4 regions of the Pseudomonas sp. PDNC002 genome follow, and region 4 is predicted to be linked to each of the others. Evidence: predicted binding sites of a transcription regulator. Region 4 holds the regulator's gene; each other region holds the start of a gene.
What was found. The regulator FliA, encoded in region 4, starts transcription of late flagellar genes. The targets are predictions, from matches to a motif close to CTAAAGTTTNNNNNNNNNNNGCCGNTAA.

Region 1 (7,457 bases), 1.4 Mb from region 4:
CTGATGTATGTGCTGATCCTCGGCGGCATGATCTACCTGTTCACCCGCATTCCCACCGCGTTCCTCCCCGACGAGGACCAGGGCGTGCTGTTCGCCCAGGTGCAGACGCCGGCCGGCTCGTCCGCCGAGCGTACCCAGGTGGTGGTGGACTCGATGCGTGAGTACCTGCTGGAGAAGGAAAGCAGCTCGGTGGCCTCGGTGTTCACCGTGACCGGCTTCAACTTCGCCGGCCGTGGTCAGAGTTCGGGCATGGCCTTCATCATGCTCAAGCCCTGGGAAGAGCGTCCGGGCGCGGAGAACAGCGTGTTCGCGCTGGCCCAGCGTGCGCAGCAGCACTTCTTCAGCTTCAAGGACGCGATGGTGTTCGCCTTCGCCCCGCCGGCGGTACTCGAACTGGGTAACGCCGTGGGCTTCGACATCTTCCTCCAGGACCAGGCCGGCGTCGGCCACGAAGTGCTGATGCAGGCGCGCAACCAGTTCCTCGGCATGGCCTCGCAGAACCCGGCGTTGCAACGCGTGCGCCCCAACGGCCTGAACGACGAGCCGCAGTACAAGCTGCTGATCGACGATGAGAAGGCCAGCGCGCTGGGCGTCTCGCTGGCGGACATCAACAGCACCGTGTCCATCGCCTGGGGCTCGAACTACGTCAACGACTTCATCGACCGCGGTCGGGTGAAGAAGGTCTACCTGCAAGGCCGCCCGAACTCGCGGATGAGCCCGGAAGACCTGGACAAGTGGTACGTACGCAACAGCGCCGGCGAGATGGTGCCGTTCAGCGCCTTCGCGACGGGTGAGTGGGGCTACGGCTCGCCGAAACTGGCGCGCTACAACGGCGTACCGGCCATGGAAGTCCTCGGTGAACCGGCCCCGGGCCGATCCACCGGTGAGGCCATGGCGGCGGTCGAGGATATCGTCAAGCAACTGCCCAAGGGCGTCGGCTACTCCTGGACCGGCCTGTCCTACGAGGAACGGCTGTCCGGCTCGCAGGCTCCCGCGCTCTACGCCCTGTCGCTGATCGTGGTGTTCCTGTGCCTCGCGGCACTGTACGAGAGCTGGTCGATTCCGTTCTCGGTGATGCTGGTGGTGCCGCTGGGCGTCATCGGTGCGCTGCTGGCGACGTCCATGCGTGGCCTGTCCAACGACGTGTTCTTCCAGGTGGGCCTGTTGACGACGATTGGTCTGTCGGCGAAAAACGCGATCCTGATCGTGGAATTCGCCAAGGAATTGCACGAGCGCGAGGGCAAACCCATCGTCGAGGCAGCCATCGAGGCATGCCGGATGCGTCTGCGCCCGATCGTGATGACCTCCCTGGCATTCGTCCTCGGCGTACTGCCGCTGGCGATCTCCACCGGTGCGGGTTCGGGCAGCCAGCATGCGATCGGTACCGGCGTGATCGGCGGCATGATCACCGCGACCGTCCTCGCCATCTTCTGGGTGCCGTTGTTCTATGTGGTGGTCAGTACCCTGTTCAAGGACAAGGCGTCCAAGGAACAGCAAACCACCGAGAAGGGGCATTGATATGAGAAAGTCCTTCCTGTCCCTTGCGGTCGCCGCAGCCGTCCTGTCCGGCTGCTCGCTGATCCCCGACTACGAGCGCCCCGAGGCGCCCGTGGCCGCGGCCTATCCGCAGGGCAATGCCTACGATGCGGCGCAGGCGGCCAACGCCGGCGCCGACATCGGCTGGCGCGAGTTCTTCAAGGACCCGCAGCTGCAGCGACTGATCGAAGTGTCGCTGCAAAACAACCGTGACCTGCGCGTTGCCGCGTTGAACATCGAAGCGTACCGGGCGCAGTACCGCATCCAGCGCGCCGACCTGTTCCCGGCGGTTGACGCCAGCTTCGACGGTTCGCGCCAGCGCCTGCCGGCGGACCTTTCGCAGACCGGCAGTTCGACGATCAGCAGTCAGTACGGCGCGACCCTGGGCGTCACCGCCTGGGAGATCGACCTGTTCGGCCGGCTGCGCGCGCTGCGTGACCAGGCGCTGGAACAGTACTTCGCGACCGAAGAGGCACAGCGCAGCACCCAGACCAGCCTGGTGGCCAACGTCGCCAACGCCTACCTGACGCTGCGCGCCGACCAGGCCCAGCTGGAGCTGACCCGCAACACTCTGGGCACCTACCAGAAGAGCTACGACCTGACCAAGCGCAGCTATGAGGTTGGGGTCGCCTCTGCGCTGGACCTGCGTCAATCGCAGACCCAGGTGGAAAGTGCGCGGGCCACACTGGCGCAGTACACCCGCCTGGTGGCACAGGACCAGAATGCCCTGGTGCTGCTGCTCGGCTCGGGCCTTCCGGGCGACCTGCCTAAGGGTCGCCAGCTGTCCGACGAGTTGCTGGCCACCGTACCGGCCGGCCTGCCATCCGACCTGCTGCAACGCCGCCCGGATATTCTCCAGGCGGAGCATCAGCTCAAGGCGGCCAACGCCAACATCGGCGCGGCGCGGGCGGCGTTCTTCCCGAACATCAGCCTGACCGCCAACGCCGGCACCCTGAGTCCGGACCTCGGCGGCCTGTTCGATGGCGGTTCGGGCACCTGGCTGTTCAAGCCGTCGATCAGCCTGCCGATCTTCAACGCCGGCAGCCTGCGCGCGAGCCTGGACCTGGCCAAGGTGCAGAAGGACATCAACGTCGCGCAGTACGAGAAGACCATCCAGACGGCCTTCTCCGAAGTCGCCGATGGCCTCGCCGCGCGCGGTACCTTCAACGAGCAGTTGCAGGCGCAGCGCGCGCTGGTGGATGCCAGCAGCGAGTACTACCGCCTGGCCGACAAGCGCTACCGCACCGGTGTGGACAACTACCTGACCCTGCTCGATGCGCAGCGCTCGCTGTTCAGCGCCCAGCAGCAGCTGATCACCGATCGACTGAACCAGCTGACCAGCGAGGTGAACCTGTACAAGGCCCTGGGTGGCGGTTGGCAGGCGACGGCAGCTCAGGCCAAGCCGATCTCCAGCGAGGCGCCGGAAGGCCGATTGTTCTGATCGGAAACAAAAACGCCGCCCCTTGGGGCGGCGTTTTTGTTGGTGTGATGGTGTGCACCTGTAGGAGCAACAGTCTTACTCTGGAGTTCCGTGCCAGGGATTCCCTCTCCCTAACCCTCTCCCTGAAGGGAGAGGGGATTGGTTGGCTGCGGGCTGAGACCCATGTGTCAGCCGGCACGAATAGCCCCCTCTCCCTTCAGGGAGAGGGCGGGGGAGAGGGCAGCGCTTTACGCAGGACGTCCCTGCTAGCTCGCGCGGATGGCGCGCCCCTACAGGTGGGCGCTGCGTCCAGCCGGCTGGATCTGGTTGTCCGCCAGCCAATCCAGCGCGCACTCCCGCAGGCGTTCGCCCTGGTAGACGTACCAGGCCTGCAACAGCTCCGGATACCCCATCAGCACATGGCGGAAGGCCTTGAACGGCTTGCGACCTTCGATGGCGTTGGCGAGGGCGGAATAGGCGTGGGGCTCGGGCACTTCGCGGAGGAAGTCGCGCATCAGCTCCAGCGACTGGCCGCTGCTCAGCGGCTCGATGGGCAGCAGGCGCTCCGGCTCGCGGTGCAGCAGTTCGGCCAGCTCCGGGTCGGGATCTTCTTCGGGAATCAGCAGCACCTGGCCGCTGAACAGATCGAGGTAGTGATCGATACCCTGGGTGTCGAGCGCGAAGGCGAGTTCGTCGAGGTCGATGGTCAGCGGGCGCATGGTCACTCTCCCTATATGGCGAGTGACTGATCCTACGCCATGCGCATGACAGCTGTCCTGTCGTTGCCGGCCGGTGCGGGCGCACCGGCCGGTTGGCGGATCACAGGCGGAAGCGCGCCACCTGCAGTTGCAGCTCGTTGCCCAGGCGCGCCAGTTCGGTGCTGGAGCTGGCGGTCTGCTCGCTGGCCGCGGCGGACTGGTCGGCGATCTCGCGCACCTGCACCACGCTGCGGTTGATCTCCTCGGCGACGCTGCTCTGTTCCTCGGCGGCCGAGGCGATCTGCAGGTTCATGCCCTGGATGTCGGCCACGGTACGGGCGATCACCCCCAGTGCCTCGCCGGCGCGGCGGGTCAGCTCCACCGAGCTGCCGGTCAGGCGGCGGCTATCGTCCATGCGCGTCACGGCTTCCTGGGCGCCGCGTTGCAGGGCGGCGATCAAGCCCTCGATCTCTTCGGTGGACGACTGGGTGCGCTGTGCCAGGGCACGTACCTCGTCGGCCACCACGGCGAAGCCACGCCCGGCCTCGCCGGCGCGGGCCGCCTCGATGGCGGCGTTGAGCGCCAGCAGGTTGGTCTGCTCGGCCACCGACTTGATCACGTCCAGCACGCTGCCGATTTTTTCGCTTTCCTTGCGCAGCGACTCCATGGCGTTGGCGGAGCGATCCACCTCGGTGGCCAGGCGGTCGATCTGCTGCACGGCATCCTGCACCACCTGATCGCCCTGGCGCGCCTGCTGGTCAGCCTGTTGCGCGGCGGCGGAAGCCTGCTCGGCATTGCGCGCGACTTCCTGCACGGTAGCGGCCATTTCATGGATGGCGCTGGCGACCTGCTCGGTCTCCAGGCGCTGGCTGTTCACCCCGGCGCGGGTCTGCTCGGTGACAGCGGACAGCTCATCCGCCGCCGTGGCCAGTTGGCTGACGCTGCCACCAATGTGGCCGAGCAACTGCGACAGGCTCTCGCGCATGCGCAGCATCACGCGTTGCAGCTGGCCCAGTTCGTCGCTGCGCTGCACGTTGAGGTCGCTGGAGAGTCCCTGGGACAGGTCGCCGCCGGCGATGCGCTCGGCCAGCTCCAGCGCCTCGTGCAGCGGACGGACGATCTGCCGGTTGATCGCCCAGCCGGAGAGCATGCCGAAGGCCAGCGCGAGGATGGCGATGAGGATCTGCCGGGTCTTGGCGGCCGCAGTCTCCGCGTCGTTGCGGGCCAGGGTGTCGTTGTACAGGCGGTCGCTGGCCGCGAGCAGCGCCTCGCTGGCGCCGTTCAGCCCCTTGCGCGCCTGCAGCGTGGCGTTGACGCCCTCGCGGAAGTGCTCGATGCCGCTGCGGTACACCTGCAGGTCCTTCAACGCGGTGGCCAGGCCGTCGCCGGCGATGCCGGGAAGTTGGCTCTGCAGGGCGCTGCCGGCGTCGCGCAGCGTGTCGAAGGCAGCGAAGGCGGTCTGTTCGGCGCTGGCGGACTGCTCGAAGACATAGCCGCGCACCTGGTAGCGCACGCCGAGCAGTTGCTGGTGCAACTGTCCGACGGCCTGGGCACCGTGCAGCAGTTGAGCGTCGCCGGGCTGTTCGGCGAGCAGGTCGAAGAGCTGTTTGTCCAGCGACTCGAAAGCCTGGAGGGCGCTCTGCGCGCTACTGACCAGGGTGCCACGGGCCTGGGCGCGCTGGTCCACCGCGCGAGTCAGCGCGGAGAAGGCTTCGCGGTAGTCGGCGACGGCCTGGCGCGCGGCGTTCAGCTGGCCGGCGTCGATATCGCTGCTCTTCAGACGCTGCTCGATCAGCTCCAGCATCTTCGTGCTGTGCTGCTCGACCTGCTCTGCCTGGCTACGATCGCCGCCCAGCTCGAACTGCAGGCGTGCAAGGTTGGCCTGCTGGCTGAGGTCGTTGAGTTCGGTGATGGTCGCCATCTGCTGGCCGCGTTCGGCCTGGTTGTCCAGGCTGCGCAGGCCGCCCAGCAGCACCAGCAGAGTGAGGAAGAGGAGGATGCCGAAGCCCACCACCAGCTTCAGGCTGACGTTCAGGCGTCCCAGCTGTACTACTAGCCAATCGTACATGTCGAATACTCCAGGCAGGCGTCGCCACGGGATCGACGGCCCGAGGCTGGCAACAACGGAAAAAGCGGAGGCGAGGCGGAATTGTCGGGACGCATCTTCGTGCGTCAGAGGCTATCGGCCGGGAAAAGGGAAACTGAAGGCGGGAAGTTGTCGCGATTTGTCCGCCGCGGCGCGAGCGCTCTTGTAGGAGCGAGCTTGCTCGCGAACTGATTCCGCAGCGAGGCCTGTTTGGGAGAAAACCTGCACCTACAGGTCGAATCCGTGCACGGGAATGCCCTCACCCTAACCCTCTCCCAGGGGGAGAGGGGACCGTGCGGCGCAGGACGACACATCGGCAGCAGCCGGTACGGACCGCTCCCTCTCCCTGAGGGAGAGGGCTGGGGTGAGGGGGAAGCCCTGGTGCCGATGTCCGGCATGGAGAAGTAAAAAAGGCCCGCATTGCGCGGGCCTTCTTCATCACGGACAGGTTCAGACGCGGAAGCGGCTGACCAGTACCTGCAGCTCGTTGCCCAGGCGCGCCAGTTCGACGCTGGAGGCAGCGGTTTCCTCGCTGGCGGCGGCGGTCTGCTCGGAGATGTCGCGCACGTTCATCACGCTGCGGTTGATCTCCTCGGCCACGGCGCTCTGCTGCTCGGAGGCGGCGGCGATCTGCTGGTTCATCGACTGGATGGTCGACACGGTGCGGGTGATGGCGCCCAGACGCTCGCCGGCGCGGCGGGTCAGGTCGACGGTGCTGACGGTCAGGTCGCGGCTGGTTTCCATCATCTGCACGGCCTGCTGGGTGCCGCTCTGCAGGCCGGCGATCAGCTCTTCGATTTCCTCGGTGGACGACTGGGTACGCTGCGCCAGGCCACGTACTTCGTCGGCTACCACGGCGAATCCGCGACCGGCGTCGCCCGCGCGGGCGGCTTCGATGGCGGCGTTGAGCGCCAGCAGGTTGGTCTGCTCGGCCACCGCCTTGATCACGTCTAGCACGCTGCCGATCTTCTCGCTTTCGCGCTTGAGCTTGAGCACCGACTCGTTGGTGCGGCCGACTTCGCCGGCGAGGCGGTCCATCTGGTTCACCGCTTCGTTCACCGCGCCTTCGCCATCGCGTGCCTGGCGGTCGGCGGCGGAGGCGGCCTCGGAGGCTTCCTCGGCGTTGCGCGCGACTTCCTGCACGGTGGCGGCCATCTCGTTCATGGCGGTGGCAACCTGGTCGGTCTCGGTCTTCTGGTTGTTTACCCCGGCGCTGGTCTGTTCGGTGACTGCGGACAGTTCCTCGGCGGCGCTGGCGATCTGCGTGACGCCGTCGTGGATGTGGCTGATCAGCTCGCGCAGGGACAGGTTCATGCGCTGCATGCTCTTCTGCAACTGGCCCAGCTCGTCATGGCGAGTGGTGGGAATGTCGCGGCTGAGATCGCCGTCGGCGATGCGCTCGGCATGGCCGAGTACGTCGCGTAGCGGATTGACGATCTGCCCGGTGATGACCCACGCGGCGATGGTGCCCAGCACCAGGGCGATCAGCGCGGCCAGGCCCAGCAAGGTCTTGGCCTGGGCGACGCCGGCGTCGCGCTTGGCGGTCTGGGCGGCGGTCAGGTCGTTGCTCAGCTTCTCGATCTGCTGGCCGCTGTCGCGCATGCGGTCGCGCGCGGCCTGGCTGTCGTTGACCTCATTGCGGTAGTTGGTCAGCGCGCTGCGGTAGGTTTCCAGCGCGTCGAGGGTGCCGCGGAATTCGTCGCTCAGTTCGGGCGGC
Region 2 (7,457 bases), 850 kb from region 4:
ATCCGGCGCGCCGGCTGCTGAACGAGATCGCCACCGCCGCCCTCGGCTGGGCCGAGCACTCCGACGGTCAGCGCGACCACCTGTATCAGAAGATCGAGCAGGTGGTGATGCGTCTGCTGAACGACTTCGTCGACGATCCGGCGATCTTCTCCGAGCTGCTCGACGAGTTCATAGCCTTCACCGGCGACGAGCGCCGCCGCAGCGACCTGCTCGAACAGCGCACCCGCGATGCCGAGGAAGGCCGCGCCCGCGCCGAGCTGGCCCGCCAGGACGTAGAGGGCGTGCTCAACGAGCGACTGCTCGGCCGCACGCTGCCTGAAGTGGTGGTGCGCCTGCTGCAGGAAGCCTGGAGCAAGGTGCTGCTGCTGACCTGTCTCAAGCATGGTACCCACTCCACCGAATGGGACGCCGCTCTGGCGACCATGGATGACCTGATCTGGAGCGTGGAGCCCCACGAAGACCCGGACTCCCGTCTGCGTCTGCTGGAAATGGTCCCGCAACTGCTCAAGTCGCTGCGTGAAGGCCTGGCCTCCGCGGCGTTCGATCCGTTCTCCACCGGCGAATTCTTCAGCCGCCTGGAAGGGCTCCATGTGCAGGCCTTCCAGCGTTACAAGCAGGTCGAGGAAGCGCCGCTGCTCGATCCGCAGGATGACCTGCCGCTGCTCGATGAGCCGCTGGCCGCTCCGGCCACTCCGCAAGCGGCAATGGTCGCCGTGGTCGAGGAGATCGTCCTGGCCTCGCCGGAAGAAGCCCGCGCCGTGGAGCCCGAGGAAGCCTTCGCCGAGAACGACGATTCCCTGCGCAAGGTCGACGAGCTGCGCGTCGGTAGCTGGGTGGAAATCCAGGAAGACGAAGAGCACAAGCTGCGTTGCAAGCTGGCGGCGGTTATCCGTCCCAGCGGCCGCTACATCTTCGTCAACCGCACCGGCATGAAGGTGCTGGAAAAGACCCGCATGAGCCTGGCCGTGGAGTTCCGCCGCAATGCGGTACGCTTGCTCGACGATGCGCTGCTGTTCGATCGCGCGCTGGAGTCGGTGATTGGCAACCTGCGCCGCCTGAAGAACGCCTGATCCCGCTGGCCACGCGCCAGCGAGTTCATTTCCCCGGCCTGCTGCTTTAGAGTGGGGCTCTGCCAAGGAGTCTCCATGCAGATCGATCCCGATTCCGGCTGGTGCCTCGACGCCCAGCGCTGCCCCTCGCCGAACTTCAACGCCCGCCCCGATGGCGAGGTGGTGTCCCTGCTGGTGATCCACAACATCAGCCTGCCGCCTGGCCAGTTCGGTACCTGCAAGGTGCAGGAATTCTTCCAGAACCGCCTCGACGCCGACGAGCATCCGTACTTCGCCAGTATCTGCAGCATGACGGTGTCCGCGCATTTCCTCATCGAGCGCGACGGTTCCCTGTTCCAGTTCGTTTCCTGCAATCACCGCGCATGGCATGCCGGCGTGTCGCGCTTCGATGGCCGCGAGAACTGCAACGATTTCTCCATCGGCATCGAGCTCGAAGGCACGGATACCGAACCCTATTGCGACCGCCAGTACGAGGTGCTGGCGCAACTCGCCCGGCAATTGCTCAAGGTCTATCCGGCGATCACGCCGGCGCGTATCCAGGGCCATTGCGATATCGCGCCGGAGCGCAAGACCGACCCGGGTGAGGCGTTCGATTGGACGCGCTTCCTCGCCGATATCGGTGCGAACAAGGAGTCGACATGAGTTTCCTGGTGTTGTTGCTGGTCCTGCTGATCGAGAAGTTTTCCGGCTGGCGCGCGCGGGTGCAGCGTGATGGTTGGTGGCTCGGCTGGTTGGACGCGGTGGGCGGGGTGAAGTCCATGACCGCGCAGCCCTGGCTGGGGCTGCTGGTGGCGGTGTTGCCGCCGCTGCTGTTGCTGGCCTTGTTGCTGACCATTCTGGAGCCCGTCGCCTATGGGCTCCTGGCGCTGCCACTGCAGTTGCTGGTGGTGGTCTGGAGCCTCGGACGCGGCGATGTGCTGCGTGCTATCGGACCGTTCCGCGATGCCTGGCGTCGTGAGGATGCGCAGGGTGCCTACCATGTCGCCGAACGTGACCTGGGCGTGCAGGTGCAGGCCGATCGCGACAACGACCTGCTCGCCGTGGTGCAGGGCACACTGGTATGGCAGGCCTACCAGGCATTCTTCGCGGTGATCTTCTGGTATGCGCTGCTCGGCCCGGTGGCCGCGCTGGCTTACCGGCTGCTGGCCATTGCCGCGGAGCAGGACCGCCAACCGGTGCTGCGCGAGCGCGCCGCGCAACTGCGCCACGCCTTCGACTGGCTGCCGGCACGCGCGCTGGTGCTGAGTTTCGCCCTGGTGGGCAACTTCGTTGCGGTGACGCGCATGCTGCTGCACGACCTGTTGGCCTGGGACGTTCCCGCTGCTCGTCTGCTGGCGCGTGCCGGCTACGTGGCCGAAGACTTCAACGAAGGCGGTCTGGGTGCCAAGGGCGTCGCCAGCCTGGACGCGCTCTGGCAACTGCTGGTGCGTTCGGCGGTGCTCTGGTACGCAGTCTTTGCGATCTGGGCGCTGCTGCTCTGACACGCCGATCCCGGGCCGGCGACCGCCGGTCCGATGATGGCATTTTAACCTTAAGTTACAGAACTCACGGCCGATATCAGGTACACATCAAGCCTGAGCGCTTGGTGACGACCGCTGCATGCCAGCGGTCGCCTAGCCAGCGCACGGCGACGACCCGTCCAGGGGCGCGCCGCACACTCCCCGACAAGCGACATAACAATAACGGGAACAGGAGACGTCTTTGTGAGGACCGTGCTCTATCCGGCCATCGCGCTGATGAATCGCCTGAGCTTCGGTATGAAGTTCAGTCTGATCAGCGTGCTGTTCTTCCTGCCGATGCTGATAACCAACTTCTACCTGGTGCGCGACTCCTACGGGCAGTTCGTCAGCACCCGCGCCGAACTGGAAAGCCTCCAGATGATCGGCAACGGCATGCAGATCCGCCGCAACCTCGAAGCCTACAACGACCTGTTGCAGATCAATGGCGTGCTCGGCCAGTCCAGCAAGAGCGGCGGCCTCGACTCGCGCATCGGTCAATTGCACAAGGACCTGCAGGCGCAGATCGGCGCGTTGCAACCGGTCACCCAGGATGCCGAGCAGGTCGCCGAGTTCAATACCAAGCGCGACGAATTGCTGGCCAGCCTGAAGGGCGTTGACGCCGAAGGCTCGCTGCAGAGCAAGTCGGCGATGGCCTCGCGCCTGCTCAGCGAGGTGCAGGTCTTCAACAAGCTGCTGGTGTCCCAGTCCGGTCTCAGCCAGGACGATGCGCGCGACCTGCGTCAGCTCGCCGAACTGATCACCTCCGGGACCCCGCAAGTCACCGAGACCCTCAGCCAGGGCCGCACCATGGGCGCCAGCGCCCTGGGCCAGGGCTTCCTGAACTCGTCCACCAGCAGCAAGCTCGATGACCTGCTGCAGGAGCTGGAAAAGCTCCACGCCGAATACGGTCTCAAGCTGCAGGATGCCCTGGGCGCGAGCCAGGCGGCGCAGACTGCGCTGGCGGCCGATGCGCAGGCGAGCCGCGAGACGATCAAGAGCATGGGCAAGCTGTTCGAGGACAAGGTCGTGATGGCCGATACCCTCGACACGCCCTGGCTCGACTTCTACGAGCAGGTCAGCAAGGCGATGGAGCAGACCTACCGCCTCGACGGCCACGTGCTGCAATTCGTCGACGGTTCGTTGCAGGCGCGCCTGGCCAGCAAGCAACGGCAGATGGTCCTACTGGTCGTGGCGCTGGTCGTGGTGTTCGTCGCCATCGTCTACCTCTACGGCGGTTTCTACGTCTCCACCCGCACCACGCTCAAGAGCCTGGGCAAGATGATGGAGCGCGTCGCCGCCGGCGACATGACCGTCAACTTCCAGGCCCAGAGCCGCGATGAGCTGGGCGAGCTGGGCGACGCCTTCAACCAGACCGTGGCGAAGATCCACGACCTGATCGAACAGGTCGGTCGCACCGTGTCCGAAGTGGAGCGGCAGACCGTGCGCGTGGAGTCGGTGTCCGCCGAGAGCAACCAGGCGGTGGCCGGCCAGCGCAACCAGATCGAGCAGGTCGCCACGGCCATGAACCAGATGGCCGCGACCGCCCAGGAGGTCGCCCGCAGCGCTGCCGTGGCAGTGAACAGCGCGCACAACGTCAACCAGGAAACCACCAGCGGCCGCGCCCTCGTGGAGTCCCAGGTGGGCAGTATCCAGCGCCTGGCGGGCGAGATCGACGAGTCGGTGGAAGTGATCAACCAATTGGCCGCCGACAGCGCCTCGATCAGCCGAGTGCTGGATGTGATCAAGGGCATCGCCGAGCAGACCAACCTGCTGGCGCTCAACGCCGCCATCGAGGCCGCCCGTGCCGGTGAGCAGGGCAGGGGCTTCGCGGTGGTCGCCGACGAGGTACGTACCCTGGCCAAGCGCACGCAGCAGTCCACCGAGGAAATCGAGCAGATGATCGCGCGCCTGCAGAACGGCGTGGGCGCGGCGGTGAAGGCCATGGGCAGCAGTCACCAGACCGCCGACGGCACCGTCAGCCAGTCGGCGCGGGTGCAGCAAGCGCTGGAGAACATCCTCCAGGCGGTTGGCGCCATCGTCGACCAGAACCAGCAGATTGCCGCCGCCGCCGAGCAGCAGACCGCCGTGGCCCATGACATCGACCAGAACATCGTCGAGATCAACCAGGCCGGGGAGCGCACCTCCGAAGGCGCCAGCGAGACCGAGCGCGCCAGCCGCGAGTTGGCCGGGCAGGTGGTGGAGCTGAAGCGGCTGATCGGCGCGTTCCGCGTCTGATTTTCAAGGATTCGTGGCGGGCCCGATGGCTCGCCTCGTCACAGGGTTTCGCCAGCAGACCGATGTCCGTGGGTCGCACGGATGCACCCCATCTCACGGGCATCGGTTTGTCGGTGAATTCACTTTGCAGAGACAGTTGTTTTCGGCCGAGATATTGGTGCCGATGCTTCCCCCTCACCCCAGCCCTCTCCCTCAGGGAGAGGGAGCCGATTGTGCCGGCTGAAGCCATGAATTCATCCTGCACCGAACGGTCCCTCTCCCGCTTGCGGGAGAGGGCTAGGGTGAGGGGCTCTTGTAGGAGCAACTGTCCTCTTCTGGCGGGCCGTGCCAATGGTTTGCCCTCTCCCCAACCCTGGCTCCGCGCCCCCGCTCCGAAGGGAGAGGGAGCGCGTCCTGCCGGCTGAAGCCATGATTTCATCCTGCACCGAGCGGTCCCCTCTCCCGCTTGCGGGAGAGGGCTAGGGTGAGGGGCTCTTGTAGGAGCAACTGTCCTCTTCTGGCGGGCCGTGCCAATGGATTGCCGTCTCCCCAACCCTGGCTCCGCGCCCCGCTCCGAAGGGAGAGGGAGCAGGTCGTGCCGGCTGGCGCCGAAGTTTCATCCTGCACCGAACGGTCCCCTTTCCCGCTTGAGGAGCGGGGCGCGTAGCCAGGGTTAGGGAGAGGAGATCTTGATCTTGTACAAGCGGATTCACCCGCGATCAGGAGTGGTCGGAAACCGATCGCGGACGGAGTCCGCTACTACCTCCAGCCGAACAGTTCCATCGCGTTGCGCGTGCTGGTGCTGGCCAGTTCTTCCGGGCTGATGCCCTTCAATGCCGCCAACGCCGTGCAGATCTCCGGCAGGTGCTCGGGGCTGTTGCGCACGCCGGGGTACATGGCCGGCGCCATGTCCGGCGAGTCGGTTTCCAGCACGATGGATTCCAGCGGAATCTCCGGTACCACCTTGCGCAGGCGGTTGGCCTGCGGCCAGGTCGGCGCGCCGCCCAGGCCCAGGCGGAAGCCCAACTTGAGGTATTCGCGGGCTTCCTCGCGGCTGCCGGCGAAGGCGTGGACGATGCCCTGGCGTTTGGGCTTGTAGCGCTTGAGCGTGGCGATCATCGCCGCGTGGGCGTGGCGCACGTGCAGCAACACCGGCAGTTCGAAGTCGATGGCGATGCGCAGTTGCTCTTCGAAGATGGCCTGCTGGTCATCGCGGTCGAGGTCTTCCAGGTAGTAATCCAGACCGATCTCGCCTACCGCACAGAGCTTCGGGTGACCGGCCAGGCGTTCGAGCCATTCGCGCAGCGCCGCCAGGTGTTCCGGGCGATGGCGTGCCAGGTAGATCGGATGCAGGCCAAGCGCGGCGTACAGATCCGGCTCGCTTTCCACCAGCGCCCAGACGTCTTCCCAGTTCTCGCGGAAGACCCCCAGCAGCACCTGACGCTCCACACCCAACTCGCGGCTGCGTTGCAGCACGGCAGCACGGTCCTGCGCGAAGTCCGGGCAGTCGAGGTGGTTGTGGGTATCGATCAGGCGCATGGGGTTACTCCGTGCGCAGCTTCAGGTTGCGCGGAATCGGATGCACGCCGGGCGTGTAGTTGTTCTCTTCGATGGCGCTCAGCGCCAGGTCCAGCGCGCGCTCGGCGATCAGTGCGTGCTGCTGGGAAATGGCGTTGACCTTGATCGGCACGAAGTCCAGCAACTGAGTGTCGCCGAAGGTGGCGATGCGCAGGTTGGCCGGCCAGCCGGCGGGCAGTGCCTGGAGCACGTCGAACACACCTTCGAGCAGCACGTAGGACGTCGTGATCAGCGCCTCGGGCAACTGGCCCTGACCGGCCAGCAGTTCCTCCATCAGGCGGCGGCCACAGGCTCGGCTGAAGGTCTCGGCGTGCTCGATCAGCACCTGGCCCTTGTAGTCGCGCAGGGCGCTGCGGAAGCCGGCGGCGCGCTCCTGGGAAATGATCAGTTCCGGCCGCGCGCCGAGCAGGGCGATGTTCCGCGGCGCCGGGTTCAGCAGGCTGGCGGTCAGGCGCTGGCTGGCGTCGCGGTCATCGCTGACCACCGAGCAGAACCGCTGCGGGTCGAGCTGGCGGTCCACTGCGACCACCGGCACGCCGGCGGCCTGCAGGCGCGCATGGCTGTCGTCGCTGGCGGGCAGGCAGCTGGCGACGATCAGTGCGTCGCAGCGTCGCGCGCGGAACAGGTTTAGCACCTGGCGCTCGGTGTCCGGCTCGTCGTCCGAGCAGGCGATCAGCAACTGGTAGCCGCGCGCGCGGGCGCCTTGTTCCAGCAGCTTGGCGAGCTTGGCGTAGCTGGGGTTTTCCAGGTCCGGCAGGACGAAGCCCAGGGTGCGGGTCTGCCCGCGGCGCAGGCTGGCCGCCTGCTGGTCGGGGTGGTAGCCGTGTTCCTCGATCACCGCGCGCACGCGTTCCACCGTGGCGGCGCTGATGCGGCGCTGGATGGCCTTGCCATTGATCACATAGCTGGCGGTGGTGACCGATACACCGGCCAGGCGGGCGATATCACTGAGTTTCAACGCGGATGCTGCCGACAATTGGGGGCTTCAAGGATCACGCATTATCGAGTAACGTGCCAGTCTCAATAGGTGAAACGATTCAGCATAGCGCATGCGGTATTGCCTGATCCCTGTTCCTGCGGCGCAACCTCTAAGCTG
Region 3 (7,457 bases), 2.7 Mb from region 4:
CGCCTTCGTCGCGCCCTATGTGCTGGATGCGCGACGCTGCATTTCCTACCTGACCATCGAGCTGAAAGGCCCGATTCCCGAAGATCTGCGCCCGCTCATCGGCAACCGTGTATTCGGCTGCGACGACTGCCAGATGGTCTGCCCATGGAACCGCTTCGCCCGCGCCACCGACCAGAACGACTTCCAGCCGCGCCATAGTCTGGACAACGCCGCGCTGGCGGAGCTGTTCCTGTGGACGGAAGACGAATTCCTCAGTCGCACCGAAGGCTCGCCGTTGCGGCGCGCCGGCTATGAGCGCTGGCTGCGGAATCTTGCGGTTGGACTGGGCAATGCACCGTCGACTATTCCGGTGATCGAGGCACTGCGCGCGCGGCGGGAGTTCCCGTCGGAACTGGTGCGCGAGCATGTGGAGTGGGCGCTTCACCGGCACGGAGCCTGAAAGCCCCTCTCCCCTGCCCTCTCCCTGAAGGGAGAGGGAGTAGTCCGCACCATCTGACGCCACAACCCTATCCTGCACCGTTCAGTTCCCTCTCCTTCAGGGAGAGGGAGTAGTCCGCACCGGCTGACGCCACAACCCCATCCCGCACCGTTCAGTTCCTCTCCCTTCAGGGAGAGGGAGTAGTTCGCACCGGCTGACGCCACAACCCCATCCCGCACCGTTCAGTTCCTCTCCCTTCAGGGAGAGGGAGTAGTTCGCACCGGCTGACGCCACAACCCCATCCTGCACCGTTCAGTCCCCTCTCCCTTCAGGGAGAGGGAGTAGCTCGCACCGGCTGACGCCATAACCCCATCCTGCACCGTTCAGTCCCCTCTCCCTTCAGGGAGAGGGTTAGGGAGAGGGCAGGCCAGACCAGTGTGATAACAGGCCGAGATTGGCGAGAGACTAGAGCTTGATGAAGTGCTCGCGGTAGTAGCGCAGCTCGGCGATGGATTCGCGGATGTCGTCCAGCGCCAGGTGGGTGTTGCCCTTCTTGAAGCCGTCACGCACCTGCGGCGCCCAGCGAGCGGCCAGTTCCTTGAGGGTGGAGACGTCCAGGTTGCGGTAGTGGAAGTAGCCTTCCAGCTTCGGCATGTGGCGATAGAGGAAGCGGCGGTCCTGGCAGATGCTGTTGCCGCAGATCGGCGAGCTGCGCTTGGGCACCCACTTTTCCAGGAAGGCGATGGTCATCGCCTCGGCTTCGGCCGCCGAGATGGTGCTTTCGCGCACGCGCTGGGTCAGGCCGGACTGGCCGTGCTGGCGGGTGTTCCACTCGTCCATGCCGGCGAGCAGCTCCTCGCTCTGGTGCACGGCGATCACCGGGCCTTCTTCGAGGATGTTCAGGTCGCTGTCGGTGACGATGGTCGCCATCTCGATGATGACGTCCTTGTCCGGGTCGAGGCCGGTCATTTCCAGGTCGATCCAGATCAGGTTCTGCGGGTTCTGCATGATGGGGCTCCTCAGCTCAGCCCTCTAGTTTAGCGGGAAGCGCACCAGTGCATGCTAAACTGCGGCGCGATTTTCCCTGTGGATACCCTATGGCCAAGCGTCACCTCACCCGCCGGCAGAGCTGGCGGATCGAAAAAGTCCAGGAAGAGCGCGCTGCCCGCGCCGCCAAGCGTGAGTCACGCGCCCTGGAAGAGCTGGAAGGCGGCGACCTGGGTCCGGAGCAGACCGGGCAGGTGATTGCCCACTTCGGGGTGCAGGTGGAGGTCGAGGCCCAGGAAGGCGACCACGCCGGCCAGGTATTCCGCTGCCACCTGCGCGCCAACCTGCCGACACTGGTAACCGGCGACCAGGTGGTCTGGCGCCCGGGCAACCAGGGCATCGGCGTGATCGTCGCGCAGCTGCCGCGGACCTCCGAGCTGTGCCGCCCGGACATGCGCGGTGTGCTCAAGCCAGTGGCGGCCAACGTCGACCGCATCGTCATCGTCTTCGCGCCGCGCCCGGAACCCCACGCTAACCTGATCGACCGCTACCTGGTGGCCGCCGAACACGCCGGCATCAAGCCGTTGCTGCTGATGAACAAGGCTGACCTGATCGACGACGAGAACGCGCCGTTCCTCGACTCGCTGCTGGGCACCTACCGTGAGCTGGGCTACCCGTTGCTGGAGGTCTCGGCCTTCAACGGCCTGGCGATGGACGCCCTGCGCGCCGCGCTGAACGAGCATGTCAGCGTGTTCGTCGGGCAGTCCGGCGTCGGCAAATCCTCGCTGGTCAACGCACTGTTGCCGGGCGTCGACACCCGTGTCGGCGAATTGTCGGAAGTCACCGGCAAGGGCACCCACACCACCACCACCGCGCGGTTGTTCCACTTCCCCGCCGGCGGCGACCTGATCGACTCCCCCGGCATCCGCGAATTCGGCCTCGGTCATGTCAGCCGCGACGACGTGGAAGCCGGTTTCATCGAATTCCACGACCTGCTCGGCCACTGCCGCTTCCGTGACTGCAAGCACGACCGCGAACCGGGCTGCGCATTGCTCAAGGCGCTGGAGGACGGACGTATCTCGCCGCAGCGGATGAACAGCTACCGGCACATCCTCGCCAGCCTGCCGGAAGACGAGTACTAGCCGAGCCGCAGGGCGCATAACGCCTCAAGCCTGCACCTGACTGCCCGCACCTGACTGTAGGAGCGGAGCTTCTCCGCGAAATCCCGGCGAAGCCGGGACGACATTGCAACCAAATCGCCGGCCTATCGGCCGGATCGCGGACAAGGTCCGCTCCTACGAAAGCCCGCCTGGTGTTCGCGGTGCATTAGGGCGCAATGAAGAAGGCCAGCGGATCCGCTGGCCTTTTTCGTTTGCTACTGCTGCTTGTTCAGCTCGTCGAGCTTCAGCGTGCCGCCGTCGTCAAAGAGATTGAGCTTCTGCTTGAGCTGGTCCGGCGGTAGCGGATCGGTCTGCCCGGCCGTCGGCTGGGCAGGCGAACCACTGGGCACAGCGGCGCCCGGAGCAGCGGGAGCCCCGCCATCGGCGGGCTTGTCGCTGCCGCCATCCTGGCCCTCGATGGCGCGCTGGGCCTTCTTGGTCAGAACGATGATGTCGATGCGGCGGTTCACCGGGTTCAGCGGCTGATCCCGGTCGAACAGCGCCGAGGATGCATAGCCGACCACGCGGGCGATCTGGTCTTCCGGGTAGCCGCCGGCTTCCAGCGTACGGCGCGCCGCGTTGGCGCGGTTGGCCGAGAGCTCCCAGTTGCCGAAATCGCCGTTGCCCGCGTAGGGCTTGGCGTCGGTGTGGCCGCTGATGCTGATCTTGTTCGGCACCTGCTTGATGGTCTCCGCCAGCGCCAGCAGGATGTCCTCGAAGTACGGCTGCAAGCGCGCGCTGCCCAGGTCGAACATCGGCCGGTTGTCCGAATCGACGATCTGGATGCGCAGGCCGTCCTGGGTGATCTCGAACAGGATCTGGTCCTTGAAGCGCTTGAGCGTCGGGTTCTCGTCGACCTTGTTCTGCAATTCCTGCAGCAGCAGCTCCAGGCGCTCCTTCTCGACCTTCTCGGCGACGTCCTCGGCCTGCTGTTCGTTGATCTTGGCGTTCTCGTCCGGGTTGATCCGCGTCTCGTCGGCGTCCGGCTGGGCCTGGATCTGCGGGTTCAGCGTCTTGTCCGGCGCCGGCGTCGGCGTGCCGCCCAGGTCGATGACGTAGGGGCTGGCGCTCTCGGTGAAGCCGATGGGGTCCTGGAAGTAGCCGGAGATGGCCTTCTTCTGCTCAGGCGTGGCCGACGACAGCAGCCAGAGCACAAGGAAGAACGCCATCATGGCGGTGGCGAAGTCGGCGAAGGCGATCTTCCAGCCACCGCCATGGTGGCCGGCGGCATAGCGCTTGACGCGCTTGACGATGATCGGCTGGTTGTTATCCATGCTTAGCGCCCACGTACCGCCTGTTCCAGCTCACTGAAGCTGGGACGGTGCGCCGGCAGCAGCACCTTGCGGCCGAACTCAACGGCCAGCGACGGCGGCATGCCGGAGGCGGACGCCACCAGGCAGGCCTTGATCGACTCGTACAGGTTCAGCTCTTCCTTGGCGTCATGCTCCAGAGCGTTGGACAGCGGACCGACGAAGCCGTAGGCAGCGAGAATACCGAGGAAGGTGCCCACCAGCGCCGCGGCGACGTGGTGGCCGATTTCGGCCTGGCTGCCCTGGCCGAGCAGGGCCATGGTGATCACGATGCCAAGCACCGCGGCGACGATACCGAAGCCTGGCAAGGCGTCGGCGACACGGGTCACGGCATGGGCCGGGTGTTCGAGGTCTTCCTTCAGGCTACCCAACTCCATGTCGAACAAGCCTTCCAGTTCGTGGGGGGCCATGTTCCCGGAGGACATGATGCGCAGGTAGTCGCAGATGTATGCAGTCATGCGCTCGTCTTTCAGCACCGCCGGGTACTTGCTGAAGATCGGGCTGGCGGCCGGGTCCTCGACGTCGGCCTCGATGGCCATCATGCCTTCGCGGCGGCTCTTGTTGAGCACTTCGTAAAGCATGCCCAGCACTTCCAGGTAGAAGGTGTGGGTGAAGCGGTTGCCGAACATCTTCGGCGCCTTCTTCAGCACGGTCATGAAGGTGCTGCCAGGGTTGGCCTGGAGGAACGCGCCCAGCGCGGCGCCGCCGATGATCAGCACTTCGAACGGCTGGATGATGGCCGCGATCTTGCCGCCGGAGAGCATGTAGCCGCCGAGCACGCTACCCAGAATGACGATGATGCCGATGATTTTTGCCATGGGGACCGGACTGAAACTGTGAACAGAAAGGAGGCATGATTCCCGCCTCCCTGTTGTTATCGGAGATTTCGGGCAAGACTATAGGCCGAAAACACTAAAAACCAGTTCGGCGCCTCTCGCATGTCTAACCAAGTGCTTCATCCAGAGCGTCTCAAGGCCTGGCTCTCCCAGCTGGAAGATCTGCCATTGCCCGTTCCTCTGGAGCAACGCGACGACATTCGCCGGGCGCTGAACGACAGCCGCCGCTCCATCCGCGATATCTCCGATCTGTTGCAGGACGCCCCGACCCTGGCCTTCGCCATCCTGCGCGAAGCCAACCGCGCCGAGAGCGCGCGCAGCAATCCGGCGGAAAGCCTGGAAGTCGCCCTCAACCGCCTGGGCCTGACCCGCGTCACTCAATTGCTCGACAGCCTGCCGGCAATGCCCGAAGCGCAGATGCCTCGCGCGCTGAGCCAACTGCTGCTGATCAGCCGCCACGCCATGCAGCAGGCCAGCGGCCTGTTCGCCAACCGCCTGGCGCGACTCTGGCAGGAAATCCACTGGGGCAGCCTGTTCACCCTCGCGCCGTTATGGGCGCTGGCGACCGCCAGGCCGGAACTGCTGGAAACCTGGCAGCGCCAGGTTTACGGGCTGGGTCGCTGCAGCAGCGAAGTTGAAGAAGAACTGCTCGGCACCCGGCTGCTGCCGCTGTGCCGCGAGCTGGCCGAGCGCTGGCGCCTGCCCGACTGGGTCGGCCAGGGCTACGCCCTGCTCAGCGACGACAAGCGCCTGCTGGTGCGTGCCCTGCATGTGGCCCATACCGAGCCCGAACCACTGGGGCAGCAGCAGCGCCTGGACGCCGATCCGGAATTGCAGCGCTGGCTGACCCGTCCGGCCAATACCATCCTCCTTGCCAATAGCCTCGCCACGGCCGCCCACCAGTCCTGGGGCGGCGTGCACATGCTGCGCTGGCAACGCCTGACCAGCCTCTATCTGCAGATGCCGCTGGAAGAATTGCAGCAGACCGTCCATGGCCTCGCCGCGCAAAGCGCCCGCCGCCACGCCCGGCCCCAGCTCTGGCACCCGGCCGAGGCGCTGCTCTGGCCCTGGGATGCGCGCCGCTGGAACAACGGTCCGAAGGCGGACGAGCCGGCCAAGGCGCCGGATACCCTGGCCGAGTGGCGCCAGCACTGCACCCACCTGATGCAGACGCCCAGCCCGTTCGGCAACGCCGTGCAACTGCTCGACTGCGCCAGCGCCGCGCTCCAGGCCTGCGGACTGCAGCGCGGATTGATCCTGCTGGCCGACAAGGGCGGCAGCTGGCTGCAGGCACGCCGGCATTTCGGCCTGGACAGCGAAATCGGCGATTTCAAGCTGGAAGTTGCCGCCAGCCCGCTGCTGCGCAAACTCCTGCAACAACCCGGACAACTGCGCCTGAGCCCGGCCAACATGGCCGAGTTCTCGGCCGTGATTCCCGGCGCACTGAAAGCGCTGATTCCCAGCGAGCACCTGCTGCTGCGCTCGCTGGGCAACGGCTCGCGGGTGGTCATGCTGCTCGCCGCCGATCGCCACGGACACCCCCTGGCGGACCTGCACGCCCAAGCCTTCGGGCGCACCGCACAGTGCATCGAGCACGCCGTGAAGCAGATGGCGCGGGGCGCCTGAACCGCGAAAGGTTTGCGCACCGGCGCGTCCCCTTTAAACTAGCGGCCCTCATGGGGTAATCCAGGGCACCCGCTCACGTTGCTCCCCACCGTTCCCGCCGGGAGACTCCGACATGTCCGCCTTCTCCACCCTGCCCCTGGTGATCGAACCGGCTGACCTCGCCAGCCGCCTCGACGCCCCCGAACTGATCCTGGTCGACCTGACCAGCGCCGCGCGCTACGCCCAGGGCCATATCCCCGGCGCCCGCTTCGTCGCCCCCGCGCGCACCCAGCTGGGCGGCACGCCGGCTCCGGGCCTGCTGCCGGCCAAGGCCGACCTCGAAGCGCTGTTCGGCGAGCTGGGCCACAACCCTGACGCCGTCTACGTGGTCTACGACGACGAAGGCGGCGGCTGGGCCGGTCGCTTCATCTGGCTGCTGGATGTCATCGGCCACCACACGTACCACTACGTCGACGGCGGCCTGCACGCCTGGCTCGCCGACGGCCTGCCGCTGAGCCAGGAAGTCCCCGCGCCGGCCGGTGGCGCGCTGCCACTGACCCTGCACGACGAGCCGACCGCCACCCGCGAATACCTGCAGAGCCGCCTGGGCGCCGCCGACCTGGCCATCTGGGACGCGCGCAACCCCAGCGAGTACAGCGGCCAGAAAGTCCTCGCCGCCAAAGGCGGGCACGTGCCCGGTGCCGTCAATTTCGAATGGACCGCCGGCATGGACCCGGCCCGCGCGCTGCGCATCCGTACCGATATGCCGCAGATCCTCAAGGACCTGGGCATCACCCCTGACAAGGAAGTGATCACCCACTGCCAGACCCATCACCGTTCCGGCTTCACCTACCTGGTGGCCAAGGCCCTCGGCTATCCGAAGGTCAAGGGCTATGCCGGTTCCTGGTCGGAATGGGGCAACCATCCCGACACCCCCGTAGAGGTTTAAGGAATGTCGTTCAAAGATCGTCTGTTCATCCTCAGCCAGTACCTGCTGCCGCATCACCTGCTGTCGCGCCTGATCGGCTGCGCGGCCGAGTGCCGCGCCCCCTGGTTCAAGGACCGCCTGATCCCCTGGTTCGCCCGCCGCTACCAGGTGGACATGCGCGAAGCCCAGGTCGAGGACCTGCGCGCCTATGAG
Region 4 (7,457 bases):
GGCGGCGGCAGTTCGTCGTCCAGCGGTGGCGGCAGTTACTCCGGCGGCGGTGGTTCCAGCGGTGGTGGCGGCGCGTCCGGTAGCTGGTAACGCGCGCCGCTCTGCCTCAGGCATTTGCGCTCTTTCGAGAAAGTTGGAACGCTTCCTGCAAAACCTTGTGCGGACGCCACTCTCGGCGTCAAAAGTTTGTTCTGGTGGCCGGTTCGGCCACCTACGCGCAGGGGATATCGGGTGGATCGTACGCAACTGATCGGCACTGTTCGCAGCAATCTGGTAGGGCTCAGCCGGGGCAACCTCGGCGTGCCGCTGCTGTTGCTCGCCATGCTGGCGATGATGACCCTGCCCATTCCGCCGTTCCTGCTGGATGTGCTGTTCACCTTCAACATCGCCCTGTCCATCGTCGTCCTGCTGGTCAGCGTGTACGCCCTGCGCCCGCTGGACTTCGCCGTGTTCCCGACCATCCTGCTGGTCGCCACCTTGCTGCGCCTGGCGCTGAACGTCGCCTCCACCCGCGTCGTGCTGCTCCACGGCCACGATGGCCACGCCGCCGCGGGCAAGGTGATCCAGGCCTTCGGCGAGGTGGTGATCGGCGGTAACTACGTCGTCGGTATCGTGGTCTTCGCGATCCTCATGATCATCAACTTCGTGGTGGTCACCAAGGGTGCCGGGCGTATCTCCGAGGTGAGCGCGCGTTTCACCCTTGACGCCATGCCCGGCAAGCAGATGGCCATCGACGCCGACCTCAACGCCGGCCTGATCGAGCAGGCGGAAGCCAAGAAGCGCCGTTCCGAAGTGGCCCAGGAGGCCGACTTCTACGGCTCCATGGACGGTGCCAGCAAATTCGTCCGCGGTGACGCCGTCGCCGGCCTGCTGATCCTCTTCATCAACCTCATCGGTGGCGTGGCCATCGGCGTGATCCAGCACTCGATGAGCTTCGGCGATGCCGGCAAGGTCTACGCCCTGCTGACCATCGGTGACGGCCTGGTGGCGCAATTGCCGTCGCTGCTGCTGTCCACCGCCGCCGCGATCATGGTGACCCGCGTATCCAGCTCCGAGGACATGGGCGCCCAGGTCAACCGCCAGATGTTCGCCTCGCCCAAGGCGCTGGCGATCTCCGCCGCCATCCTGATCGCCATGGGTCTGGTGCCCGGCATGCCGCACGTGTCCTTCGTCGGTCTCGGCGCCCTGGCCGCCGGCGGCGCCTGGATGATCTGGAACCGTCAGCGCAAGGCCACCCAGCAGGCCGAGCAACAGACCCAGCAACAGGAACTGCTGCCGGCCGAGCGCCCCGAGCAGTCCAAAGAGCTGGGCTGGGACGACGTGACCCCGGTGGACATGGTTGGCCTGGAAGTGGGCTACCGGCTGATTCCGCTGGTGGACCGCAACCAGGGCGGCCAACTGCTGGCGCGGATCAAGGGCGTGCGCAAGAAGCTGTCCCAGGACCTGGGTTTCCTGATGCCGTCGGTGCACATTCGCGACAACCTCGATTTGCTGCCCAACGCCTATCGCTTGACGCTCATGGGCGTCAGCGTCGCCGAGGCGGAGATCTACCCGGACCGCGACCTGGCGATCAACCCCGGCCAGGTGTTCGGCACGCTCAACGGCATTCCCGGCAAGGACCCGGCATTCGGCCTGGAAGCCGTCTGGATCGAAGCCTCGCAGCGCGACCAGGCGCAGTCGCTGGGCTACACCGTGGTCGATGCCAGCACCGTGGTCGCCACCCACCTGAACCAGGTGCTGCACAAGCATGCCCACGAGCTGCTCGGTCACGAGGAAGTCCAGCAACTGATGCAGCTGCTGGCCAAGACCTCGCCCAAGCTCGCCGAAGAGCTGGTGCCGGGGCTGATTTCCCTGTCGACCCTGCTCAAGGTGCTGCAGGCGCTGCTGCAGGAGCAGGTGCCGGTACGCGATATCCGCACCATCGCCGAAGCCATCGCCAACGTGGCGGTGAAGAGTCAAGATCCCGCCGCGATGGTGGCGGCGGTTCGTGTCTCGCTGGCCCGCGCAATCGTGCAAACCATTGTGGGACTAGAGCCGGAGCTGCCTGTCATCACGCTGGAACCCAGGTTGGAACAGATATTGCTCAATAGTCTTCAGAAGGCCGGACAAGGCTCCGAAGACGGCATGTTGCTGGAGCCCGGAATGGCAGAGAAGCTGCAACGCTCGATGGTCGATGCGGCGCAGCGTCAGGAGATGCTCGGCAAGCCGGCGATCCTGCTGGTGGCAGGTCCCATCCGCGCGATGATGTCGCGATTCGCCCGGATGGCGGTTCCCACCATGCATGTGCTGGCTTACCAGGAAATCCCGGATAACAAACAAGTCACGATTGTCGCCACTGTTGGGCAGAACTGATTGAGGTCCAAGGCCATGCAGGTAAAACGCTTCTTCGCCGCTGATATGCGTCAGGCCATGAAACTGGTCCGTGACGAGCTGGGCCCGGATGCCTCGATCATCGGCAGCCGCCGTGTCGCTGGCGGCGTGGAGCTGACCGCGGCGCTGGACTACCAGGCACCGGTGGCGGCGAGCAAGCCGAACCCGGCGCTGGAGGCCGAGCTGCGCAAGACCCAGGCGAAGATCGCCCAGGCCAAGGCTGACTTGTCCGCTCCGACCCGTATGGCCGAAGGCGTGCGCAAGGACCGTCAAATGTACGGCAACGAAGCGCCGCGCCGCAGCGCCGCCGAGACCCTGGCCGAAGCCATGGCTGCCCCGACCGCTCCGTCTGCCGCCTCCGTCGGCCAGCAGGCGCTGGAAGCCATGCGCTTCGAGCTCAACGGCCTGCGTGAACTGATCGAAGTGCAGCTTGGCTCTATTGCTTGGAACCAGCTGCAGAACCAGCGTCCGAAACAGGCCAACCTGTGGCGTCGCCTGCAGCGCATGGGCCTGCCGGCCGACCTGTCGCGCAACCTGCTGGAGCGCGTGGCCTCCATCGCCGATCCGAAGCAGGCCTGGCGCATGCTGCTGGCGCACCTGGCACGCTCGATCAACACCCCGGAAACCGATCTGCTGGAGCAGGGCGGCGTGATCGCCCTGGTCGGCCCGGCCGGCATGGGCAAGACCACCACCCTGGCCAAGCTGGCTGCCCGCTATGTGCTGAAGTACGGCGCACAGAGCATCGCCCTGGTGTCGATGGACAGCTTCCGCATCGGCGCGCAGGAGCAGATCAAGACCCTGGGTCGCATCCTCAATGTGCCGGTGACCCTGGTCGATCCGGGCCAGTCGCTGATCCAGGCCATGGGGCCGCTGGCGCGCAAGCGCCTGGTGCTGATCGATACCGCCGGCCTGCCCGTCAACGATCCGGCGCTGCGCATGCAGCTCGAAGCGCTGTCGGCGCAGAGCCTGAACGTGAAGAACTATCTGGTGCTGGCCGCGACCAGCCAGAGCCAGGTGCTCAAGTCCGCCTGGCAGAACTATCGGTCCTGTGGCCTGGCCGGGTGCATCCTGACCAAGCTGGACGAAGCGGGAAGCCTCGGCGAAGCTCTGGCTCTGGCTATAAGCCAGCATCTCCCGGTAGCCTATCTGGCCGACGGGCCGAAGATTCCGGATGACCTGCATGTGGCGCGTGCGCACCAGTTGGTCAGCCGCGCGGTGAGCCTGCAAGCGCCGGACGAACCGAGCGAGGACGCCATGGCCGACATGTTCGCCGGCCTTTACCAGCAGCCGGTGCGTCGCGCCAGCTGAGAATTGTGAAGCCCCAGGTGGGGTAGTGGGGCGGCCGACTGGGTTGCCCAAGCGATGCGGATGCTCTGCAAGATGATCCGCGAGCGCCGGCGGCGGGGAGCACCGCAACCGGATTAGCCGAAGCGTCTGATGCGCGACGGTCGAACGACGAGACAAGGTATTGATATGGGCATGCATCCCGTTCAGGTAATCGCAGTCACCGGTGGCAAGGGTGGCGTCGGCAAGACCAACGTGTCGGTGAATCTGTCGCTGGCGCTGGCCGATCTGGGCCGTCGCGTCATGCTGCTGGATGCCGACCTGGGCCTGGCCAACGTCGACGTGCTGCTGGGCCTGTCGCCCAAGCGCACGCTGGCCGATGTGATCGAAGGCGAATGCGATCTGCGCGACGTGATCCTCCAGGGTCCCGGCGGCATCCGCATCGTCCCGGCGGCCTCGGGCACCCAGAGCATGGTGCACCTCACGCCGATGCAGCATGCCGGCCTGATCCAGGCCTTCAGCGACATCAGCGACAACATCGACGTGCTGGTGGTGGACACCGCCGCCGGCATCGGCGACTCGGTGGTGAGCTTCGTCCGCGCGGCCCAGGAAGTGCTGCTGGTCGTCTGCGATGAACCCACCTCCATCACCGATGCCTATGCTTTGATCAAGCTGCTCAACCGTGACTACGGCATGACCCGCTTCCGCGTGCTGGCGAACATGGCCCACAGCCCCCAGGAGGGCCGTAACCTGTTCGCCAAGCTGACCAAGGTCACCGACCGATTCCTCGATGTGGCGCTGCAGTATGTCGGCGCCATTCCCTACGACGAATCGGTGCGCAAGGCGGTGCAGAAGCAGCGTTCGGTGTACGAGGCGTTCCCGCGCAGCAAGGCTTCCCTGGCCTTCCGTGCGGTGGCGCAGAAGGTCGACAGCTGGCCGCTGCCGGCCAACCCACGAGGGCACCTGGAGTTCTTCGTCGAGCGCCTGGTGCAACATCCCACGGGTTCGGCCGTATGACCGCGGCCTCCGGAGCGCGTATGTACAGCAAGGCGCAGGCGCACAACGCCCAGGAACTGCTGATCCAGAAGCACGCACCGCTGGTCAAGCGCATCGCCTACCACCTGCTGGGCCGCCTGCCGGCCAGCGTGCAGGTGGAGGACCTGATGCAGGCCGGCATGATCGGCCTGCTGGAGGCGGCGAAGAAGTACGACGCGGGCAAGGGCGCCAGCTTCGAGACCTACGCCGGCATCCGCATCCGCGGCGCCATGCTCGACGAGGTGCGCAAGGGCGACTGGGCCCCGCGTTCGGTGCACCGCAACACCCGCATGGTCAGCGACGCCATCCGTGCCGTCGAGGCGCGAACCGGACGTGACGCTAAAGATCAGGAAGTTGCTGCCGAACTCAATATGAGCCTCGAAGAGTATTACGGCATCCTCAGCGACACCCAGGGCAGCCGGTTGTACAGCTTCGACGACATGCTGCAGGACGGCGAACAGGGTGGCGGCCTTGCCGAAGACGCTTCGCACCACGAGAACGAGCCTTCCCACGGTCTGGAAGACGAACGCTTCCAGAGCGCGCTGGCCGACGCCATCTCCAAGCTGCCCGAGCGCGAGCGCCTGGTGCTGGCGCTGTACTACGACGAGGAACTCAACCTCAAGGAGATCGGCGAAGTGCTGGGCGTCAGCGAATCCCGCGTCAGCCAGTTGCACAGCCAGTGCGCCGCGCGCCTGCGCTCGCGTCTGGCGGAGTGGCGCGCTCGCTGAGCATCGGGTAGTTTCGCGGCAGCTTCATCCGAGTGAAGAGGCTGAAGGGAATTTCCTTGGGAAAAACCGCAGGTTAGGAATTTTCAGGGTGACGTTTCCTTGACGTCCCCCGCAACAGTGAGCGCACGACGCTCAATGAATTGACGGCACGCCCGGCAGGGCGCGTTTGGTATCGATGGAGGCAGGCTTGGACAAGAACATGAAAATTCTCATCGTGGACGACTTTTCCACGATGAGGCGCATCATCAAGAACCTCCTGCGGGACCTGGGGTTCACCAACACCGCAGAGGCCGACGACGGCACCACTGCGCTGCCGATGCTGCATAGCGGCAACTTCGACTTCCTCGTTACCGACTGGAACATGCCCGGCATGACCGGCATCGACCTGCTTCGTGCGGTCCGTGCCGACGAGCGCCTCAAGCACCTGCCGGTGCTGATGGTGACCGCCGAAGCCAAGCGCGACCAGATCATCGAAGCGGCCCAGGCCGGGGTCAACGGCTATGTGGTCAAGCCTTTCACCGCTCAGGTGTTGAAAGAAAAGATCGAGAAGATTTTCGAGCGGGTCGGCAGCTGAGGCTGACCAAGAGGGCGTCATGGATTTCAACGAATCCGCGGGTGACTTCGAGTCGACCCTGAAAAAACACGCGCGCGAATTGGTCGACTGCCTCGAACGCGGCGACGTTCAGACTGCCGTGCAGCTGATCTCCGAGCTCAACCAGGCGCGTGATCGCGGGCTCTACCAAGAGGTGGGCAAGCTCACCCGCGAGCTGCACAACGCCATCGTCAACTTCCAGATCGATCCCAACTCCCGGCACGCCGAGGAGATGTCGCAGATCGCCGATGCCACCGACCGCCTGTCCTACGTGGTGACGATGACCGAGAAAGCGGCCAATCGCACCATGGACCTGGTGGAAGAGTGCACCCCGGTGGTCATGCACATCGAGACCCAGGCCAAGGAGCTGCAGGAAGACTGGTCGCGCTTCATGCGCCGCGAGCTGGGCCCCGAGGCCTTCCGCGACCTGGCCAAGCGCGTCGAGCAGTTCCTCTATATCAGCGCCCAGGACAGCCGCAAGCTCTCCGCCCACCTGAACGACATCCTGCTGGCGCAGGACTTCCAGGACCTCACCGGGCAGGTGATCAAACGCGTCACCAAGCTGGTGACCGAGGTCGAGTCGAATCTGGTCAAGCTGGTCTGGATGGCGGGGCAGGTCGATCGTTACGCCGGCATCGAGCATGACCACGACGGCATGCGCGACGCGGTGGAAAAAGAAAGATCGTCCAAGGGTGAAGGTCCGCAGATTGCTGCCGATACAAGAAAGGACGTCGTGTCCGGTCAGGACGATGTCGACGATCTGTTGTCCAGCCTTGGTTTTTAAGCGTCCGCTGACGCTGTAGAGGGAGCACCCGAATGAGCTTCGACGCCGATGACGAAATCCTCCAGGACTTCCTGGTGGAGGCCGGCGAGATTCTCGAGCTACTGTCCGAGCAACTGGTCGAGCTGGAAAGCCGCCCGGAAGACATGGACCTGCTCAATGCCATCTTCCGTGGGTTCCACACCGTCAAGGGTGGGGCGGGCTTCCTCCAGCTGAACGCGCTGGTCGAGTGCTGCCACATCGCCGAGAACGTGTTCGACATGCTGCGCAAGGGCGAACGCCGCGTGGATGCCGAGCTGATGGACGTGATGCTGCAGGCGCTGGATACCGTCAACGTCATGTTCCAGCAGGTGCGTGACGCGGAAGAGCCGACTCCCGCCACGCCCGAGCTGCTCGCCGCCCTGTCGCGCCTGGCCGATCCGAACGCCGCCCCGGCCGAAGCTCCCGCTCCGGCACCGGTAGTGGCCGAGCCCGAGCCTGTGCAGGCGGCTGCCCCGGCAGCCTACGGCGACATCACCGACGCCGAGTTCGAGCAACTGATGGATGCTCTCGAGCCCACCGCTGATGCGCCTGCCGCGCCGGTCGGTGCGGGTGGTGACGACATCACCGACGACGAATTCGAAGCACTGCTCGATCAATTGCACGGCAAGGGCCAGTTCAGCGCTGC

Region 1: JVX91_RS07590 (methyl-accepting chemotaxis protein) is a predicted target of FliA. The motif match lies at 5,834-5,861, and genes of this name have one in related genera.
Region 2: JVX91_RS10370 (methyl-accepting chemotaxis protein) is a predicted target of FliA. The motif match lies at 2,601-2,628, and genes of this name have one in related genera.
Region 3: motA (flagellar motor stator protein MotA) is a predicted target of FliA. The motif match lies at 4,750-4,777, and genes of this name have one in related genera.

The regions. Positions count from the first base shown of each region.
Region 1 covers NZ_CP070356.1:1,643,344-1,650,800, forward strand. Annotated here, with positions in the region: gene JVX91_RS07575 (efflux RND transporter permease subunit) at 1-1,518, shown strand, start outside; gene JVX91_RS07580 (AdeC/AdeK/OprM family multidrug efflux complex outer membrane factor) at 1,520-2,977, shown strand; gene JVX91_RS07585 (UPF0158 family protein) at 3,247-3,675, opposite strand; gene JVX91_RS07590 (methyl-accepting chemotaxis protein) at 3,776-5,722, opposite strand; gene JVX91_RS07595 (methyl-accepting chemotaxis protein) at 6,191-7,457, opposite strand, start outside.
Region 2 covers NZ_CP070356.1:2,223,276-2,230,732, forward strand. Annotated here, with positions in the region: gene JVX91_RS10355 (DUF1631 domain-containing protein) at 1-1,070, shown strand, start outside; gene ampD (1,6-anhydro-N-acetylmuramyl-L-alanine amidase AmpD) at 1,146-1,712, shown strand; gene ampE (regulatory signaling modulator protein AmpE) at 1,709-2,551, shown strand; gene JVX91_RS10370 (methyl-accepting chemotaxis protein) at 2,774-4,804, shown strand; gene JVX91_RS10375 (TatD family hydrolase) at 5,543-6,322, opposite strand; gene cra (catabolite repressor/activator) at 6,327-7,319, opposite strand.
Region 3 covers NZ_CP070356.1:389,476-396,932, forward strand. Annotated here, with positions in the region: gene queG (tRNA epoxyqueuosine(34) reductase QueG) at 1-439, shown strand, start outside; gene orn (oligoribonuclease) at 884-1,426, opposite strand; gene rsgA (small ribosomal subunit biogenesis GTPase RsgA) at 1,516-2,547, shown strand; gene motB (flagellar motor protein MotB) at 2,781-3,839, opposite strand; gene motA (flagellar motor stator protein MotA) at 3,842-4,693, opposite strand; gene JVX91_RS01925 (HDOD domain-containing protein) at 4,814-6,337, shown strand; gene rhdA (thiosulfate sulfurtransferase) at 6,450-7,265, shown strand; gene asd (archaetidylserine decarboxylase) at 7,269-7,457, shown strand, end outside.
Region 4 covers NZ_CP070356.1:3,071,208-3,078,664, forward strand. Annotated here, with positions in the region: gene JVX91_RS14150 (TPM domain-containing protein) at 1-90, shown strand, start outside; gene flhA (flagellar biosynthesis protein FlhA) at 232-2,352, shown strand; gene flhF (flagellar biosynthesis protein FlhF) at 2,368-3,678, shown strand; gene fleN (flagellar synthesis regulator FleN) at 3,844-4,671, shown strand; gene fliA (RNA polymerase sigma factor FliA) at 4,668-5,417, shown strand; gene JVX91_RS14175 (chemotaxis response regulator CheY) at 5,617-5,991, shown strand; gene JVX91_RS14180 (protein phosphatase CheZ) at 6,011-6,793, shown strand; gene JVX91_RS14185 (chemotaxis protein CheA) at 6,826-7,457, shown strand, end outside.